DNA from 2 places in the Clostridium sp. 1001283B150225_161107_B6 genome. Region 2 is predicted to be linked to the other one. Evidence: predicted binding sites of a transcription regulator. Region 2 holds the regulator's gene; the other holds the start of a gene.
The links. The regulator LexA, encoded in region 2, represses DNA repair genes until DNA is damaged. The targets are predictions, from matches to a motif close to CNAACANNTGTTNG.
Positions count from the first base shown of each region.

Region 1: the regulator LexA is predicted to act here: its motif matches at 1,614-1,627, upstream of uvrA (excinuclease ABC subunit UvrA).

Region 1 is NZ_JADNMD010000011.1:216,125-219,281, forward strand. Features, by position in the region: gene I2H39_RS22075 (beta-glucoside-specific PTS transporter subunit IIABC) at 1-277, opposite strand, end outside; gene I2H39_RS22080 (PRD domain-containing protein) at 414-1,259, opposite strand; gene uvrA (excinuclease ABC subunit UvrA) at 1,781-3,157, shown strand, end outside.
Region 2 is NZ_JADNMD010000001.1:129,821-132,977, reverse strand. Features, by position in the region: gene I2H39_RS00660 (F0F1 ATP synthase subunit A) at 1-358, opposite strand, end outside; gene I2H39_RS00655 (LysM peptidoglycan-binding domain-containing protein) at 813-1,112, opposite strand; gene lexA (transcriptional repressor LexA) at 1,295-1,909, shown strand; gene rsfS (ribosome silencing factor) at 2,023-2,373, opposite strand; gene yqeK (bis(5'-nucleosyl)-tetraphosphatase (symmetrical) YqeK) at 2,324-2,962, opposite strand; gene nadD (nicotinate-nucleotide adenylyltransferase) at 2,967-3,157, opposite strand, start outside.

The sequences.
Region 1 (3,157 bases), on a different contig from region 2:
TGGGAGCTGGTCCGGCAGGGGATTTATCTGAAAAACTGCCCAGCCTGCACAGTTCCTTATAGACAGTGCCCACATCGTTGCCGATGATGATTTGATACTGGCCTGCCTTCTTCATTATGCCCATGACTCCTTTTGTACTCCGCACAGCCTCATCGTCCACAATGGATTCATCCTTCAGCGTAAAGCGCAGCCGTGTCATGCAGTGTATCAGGCTGACCACATTTTCTTTTCCGCCCACCCGCTGTAATATCTTTTTTGCCACATTTTCGTAATCCATAAATTTCACCTCATCATAATATTTGGTTATTTGAAATATAAAAAGACCTGACTGCAAAAGGCACAACTTCCCGGGCTGTGCGCCTTCTGTAATCAAGTCTTGCTTAACTGAATAATAACAAACTTGGGTTTCCCTATTAAGTTTCCTGTTCCTCATCCAGGATGCGTTTCAGGTGAATCAGCAGATACAGCTGTTCATCCATGCTGAGGGTGTAGTCATACTGTCTCTTTATCAAATCAGCCACCTTTTTCACGCCGGAATATGCATGTTCATTCTGGGACACCAGGACCTGGTATATTTCCTGCATGGTATCCTGATAGGGAGTCCTGTCAAATATCCTGGCAGAGAAAAATTTCAGGTGCGTGATGAAGCGCTGGTATGAAACGGAGTCTTCGTGAAACTGTATCTTAAAATGAAGCCGTATAATTTGAAGGATGGAGCTGATTAAGTCCGTGATGTTCTGCAGCTGGGAACAGGCGCTGCCCTCTAATTCAGAGGCAGTGATATGCATGGCGATAAAGGCTGCCTCATCCTCCCCAAGGTCAATTCCGGTGTCCTCCTTTATCCAGGCCACGGCCTTCCGGGCCACGGCATACTCCCTGGGATAAAACTTGCGGATATCAATCTTCATCATGTTTTTCAGAAAGATGCCGGCCTGGTACCGTTCCAGGGCTGAGTTGATATGGTCCGTAAGGGTTACATACAGTATGTCGTTGACTTTCAACCCTTCCTGGTTTCTGGCTTCATCCACCACCTTTCCGGCGATTTCAAGGTATCGTTCCGACACAGAGCATACAATGTCCTGAAGCCGTCTGCTGGCCTCGCCGCTCTGCAGGCAGTAGGTTTTATCAACCAGCTTCTCATCCAGGCAGTCTCCCTTTTTCTTGCTGAATCCGATTCCGGGGCCTGTGAGGATAACCTCCCTGCCGCTTAAGTCCAGTGTCACTACTGCATTTGTATTCAGGACTCTGATGATTTTCAATGGTTTTCCCTCCGCTATATCTGAAACAAATGAATACAGGAATTTCATGATATAAAAAAACTGCTTATAATACCCCCTGTGAAAGTATTATAAACAGTCTTGCTTACCCTTACGTAATAACAAACTTGTTTTCTGTATTTACTATAACAATCAAGTTCTTTTTTGTAAATAGGGAATTTTATTTTCGGTAAAACAACTATTTTAATATATGGTTTTTTGTGCAGGTTATACAATGTGTGTTCATATCTGCCCATCTGCGGCCTGCCATGGACCGTTTGGAGCGGGGGGACTGGATGGAGCAGGTCCTGCCAGGAGCCTGCTGGAAGAAGTTCCAGTAATTTTGCAGTATTTTACCGAACAAATGTTTGCAAATAAACAGGGTATGTGCTATACTAAAGGCTGTCAGCGCTGTGCATCAGCGCATACTGGAAGATTAGACTGCCAGAAGCATTTCACTGCTCCGGGCAGCGGGATGAGTCGTATAAAGAAACAATCAAGATAAAAGACAAGGAGCATGTTCGATGGCAAAGCAGTACATTAAAATCCGCGGGGCGAATGAGCATAATCTGAAGGATATTTCCGTGGATATACCAAGGAATGAGCTGGTGGTCCTTACCGGACTGTCCGGTTCGGGAAAATCATCCCTGGCTTTTGATACTATTTATGCAGAAGGGCAGAGACGTTATATGGAGTCTCTGTCTTCTTACGCCAGGCAGTTCCTGGGACAGATGGAGAAACCGGATGTGGAGAGCATAGAGGGGCTTTCTCCGGCCATTTCCATTGACCAGAAATCCACCAACCGGAACCCACGTTCCACCGTTGGAACGGTTACAGAAATCTATGACTACATGAGGCTTTTATATGCCAGAATCGGTATACCCCACTGTCCGAAATGCGGTAAGGAGATACACAAACAGACCATTGACCAGATGGTGGACCAGATTATGTCCATGCCTGAACGGACCAAAATCCAGCTGCTGGCCCCGGTGGTCAGAGGACGCAAGGGCGAGCACGTGAAGGTGCTGGACCAGGCCAGGAAGAGCGGCTATGTGAGGGTGCGCATTGACGGCAGCCTCTATGAGCTGAGCGAGGAAATCAAGCTGGAGAAGAATATCAAGCACAACATCGAAATCGTGGTGGACCGCCTGATTGTGAAAGAAGGAATTGAGAAAAGGCTGACGGATTCCATAGAGACAGTCATGGCCCTGAGCGGCGGACTGATGATGGTGGATGTAAGCGGCGGGGAGCCGGTGAATTTCAGCCAGAGCTTTTCATGTCCGGACTGCGCGGTCAGCATTGACGAGGTGGAGCCCAGAAGCTTTTCCTTCAATAATCCCTTCGGAGCCTGTCCGGAGTGTTTTGGCCTTGGCTATAAGATGGAATTTGACGAGGACCTGATGATTCCGGATAAGTCGCTGTCCATTGACCAGGGGGCAATCGTGGTCATGGGATGGCAGTCCTGTACGGATAAGGGAAGCTTTACCAGGGCTATCCTGGAGGCGCTGTCGGAAGCCTATGATTTCAGACTGGATACGCCTTTCCAGGATTACCCCAGGGAAATCCACGACGTGCTTTTATACGGAACCGGAGGCCGGGAGGTAAAGGTCCATTATAAGAGCCAGAGAGGCGAGGGAGTTTATGACGTTGCCTTTGAGGGGCTGATTGAGAATGTAAACCGCCGCTATAAGGAAACCTTTTCCGAGGCGTCCAAGGCGGAGTACGAGACTTATATGCGGATTACGCCCTGCCCGGTTTGTAAGGGGCAGAGGCTTAAGAAGGAGTCGCTGGCTGTTACGGTGGGCGGGATGAACATATACGAAGCCACCAACATGTCCATTGTGCGGTTCAAGGAATTCATGGACGGGCTGACGCTGACTCCTATGCAGGAAACCATTGGC
Region 2 (3,157 bases):
CAGTCACATTCAAATCCTTGGTCGGCGACTTGAAGCCAAGAAGTCCAATCATATTGGCGATTCCTATGTATATCACCACGGTAATCAGATAGGGTATATAATCCCTGCCTTCCTTTCCCAAAAGCCCTTCAAAGAAATCATAGATAAAGGACATGCCGCTTTCCAGGGCAGCCTGCTTTTTGCTTATGTTCCTTACCTTTAGGCCATGGACCAGTATCAGGGAAGCCGCCATCATAATTGCCATGATAATCCACGTCACCACCACGGATTCCATCACATCAATACCGCCGAACAGCGGTATGGTGAACACCACATTGCAGTTAAGCTCTTCCATCAGTGATTCCACTAAACCGTTCATACTAAACAACCCCCTTTCTCTTCTCGTTTGCTTTTGCCTATTATAGTCATCTGGTTTAATAATTTCAAATACATATTATTTATAAATTGATAATATAAATGTTATGAAAATGAAAATGTAACAAATCCCGGCCCATTTTATTTTATAATTTGTATATTATATCACGACACATATGATTGATTTTCACAGCATCTTAACGTCAAGAAAGAAATTTGTATCATTTTGCACAATAAAAGGTTATAAAATTATATAATCTGGAACTTTTGGAAATTTCCGGGTGAAAATGTAACCGAAACGCAGGAGAAAGCCGTATGAAGATAATACCTGCAAGACAATAAAAACCCTTGGAGCCGGCCGGATATCCCCAAAGGTTTTTGACATATTTCATTTAAATGTCTTTCTTTTCAGATGTCTTTCTTTCTATATATATTATATGTCCGCAGGCTGGTATTGTTTACTCAAAATACACCACAGTCAGATACTGCCCTGCATGGATGGTGTCCTTCTTCAGTCCATTCATCTGCTTGAGCTGACTCACATACTCGTCCATACTCATGGAACTGCCCTCCCTGTACTGGCTGGCAATCCCCCACAGACTGTCACCTTCCTGGATACGGACACTCTTATAATAGGGAGTGGTCCTGTTCCCCTCCTCCTTAGCCATGGAAGTAAACATGGTGCGTCCCATAATAATGGAAACAAACAGTAAAACCGTAAAACATGTAGCTGTCAACCTTCTCTTTCTCACTCTCATATGGCAACCTCCCTGAGGCGGTTCCTTCTTGCGCGCAATACAGAACGTCTGTTCTTTTGTATATTCATACTATACTACCAGAACAAATGTTTGTCAAGGGCTGCAGGCAAAAAAACGAACAAAGGTTTGCATTTTCATCGAACATATGTTACTATAAATATAGAAAACGCAGGAGGTTGATTATGGCACAGGATAAAATTACTTCTAAGCAGCAGGAGATTTTAGAATACATCAAAGATACCATTTTAAAGAAGGGATATCCGCCGGCTGTGCGGGAGATTTGCGAGGCAGTACATTTAAAGTCCACCTCTTCCGTCCACTCCCATCTGTCCTCCCTGGAGGAAAAGGGCTACATACGGCGTGACCCCACCAAACCCAGGACCATTGAGATTTTAGACGACACCTTCAACTTTAACCGCAGAGAGATGGTAAACATACCTCTTATCGGAACCGTTGCCGCCGGAGAACCCATCCTTGCAGAGGAGCGGATTGAGGATTACTTCCCATTTCCTGCAGAGATTCTTCCCAACGCGGAGACGTTCATGCTGACGGTCAAGGGAGAAAGCATGGTGGGCGCCGGAATCCTGCCCGGCGACAAGCTGATTGTGGAGCAGTGTCCCACTGCTGCCAACGGAGAGATTGTGGTGGCCCTGGTAGATGACTCAGCCACTGTCAAACGTTTTTATAAGGAGAACGGGCATTACCGCCTCCAGCCTGAGAACGACGCCATGGAGCCCATTATTACGGATTCCGTGGAGATACTGGGCAAGGTGATTGGACTGGTCCGCATGATGTAGGCGCGGGTGCCTTTTATACCCCCCACAGAAAGAACGGATATACAGAAGTCCCATACAGGCAGACTTCGTATATCCGTTCTTATCGTTTCCCAACTAGTTTCAGTTCCTATTGATTACAGCTCGTTCACATCCACAAACGTCTTTCCATCCCTCCAGATTCGCTCCAAATCGTAGAACAACCTGTCTTCCCTGCAGAAGATGTGGACAATTACATCCTTGTAATCCATCAGAATCCAGTTTGCATTCTGGTAGCCCTCAATCTGCTTGCACTCACAGCCGGCCTTTTCCAGGATTTCTTCCACATTATCAGCCATGGCCTGCACCTGGTTGGCATTGCTTCCGTCAGCAATTATAAAATAATCCGCCAGGACGGATACGGACTGGATATCAATGATTTTGATGTCCTCCCCCTTTTTATCGCTGAGAGCCTGATATGCCAGTTTCACCATTTCTTTTGAGTTCATCGCGTTCTCCTTTCACTTTCTTAAAATATTCATATGCCTGCTCCGTCATAGGGTCAATGCTTCCGCCCTTTTTTTCCAGATAATCCAGGGTTCCCGCCAATATGGCATACATGGTCTCATCCAGGTCCTCATAGGCCATCCGCCTTATTACCGGCAGATTCTCGGCCTTGTAGCGCCTGGGTTCTATATAATCCGCTATATAGAGGATTTTATCCAGGATTGTCATGTCCGGCCTGCCGGTGGTATGGCAGCCAATGGCATCCAGGATTTCCGGGTCCGTAATCTGGTACTTGTGCTCTGCCAGCCATTCCCCGTATTTTGCATGAAGCACGGGCAGGGCCTTGTACTCTGCATCCGTCACTTCCAGACCATGTTTCAAACATTTTTTTAATATGATATCATCCGAATACCGTTTCCCGCAGTCATGCATCAGTCCGGCCAGCTCCGCCTTGTCCAGGTCGAAACCGTAGCGCATGGCAAGATTCATGCAGGTGTAGGACACGCTCAGGGAATGCTCGTAGCGCATGGGCGCCAGCTTTCTCTTAAGGTCTTTCCTGAATATCATAATCTGGCTGCATTGGTTCTCCATACAATCACTCTCCTTTGCCGTCCAGGACCGGGTTCTCTACGCCGAACCTGTATAGTCCATGGTCCATAATATATTCTTCCACTGCATCCGGCACAAATCCATGGATAGAATACCCGTCAGCCACAGCCGCCCTTATCTCCTCCGAGGACACATCCATCTCACTGCACCGGATAGGGTAAATCCTTGCCCCATACC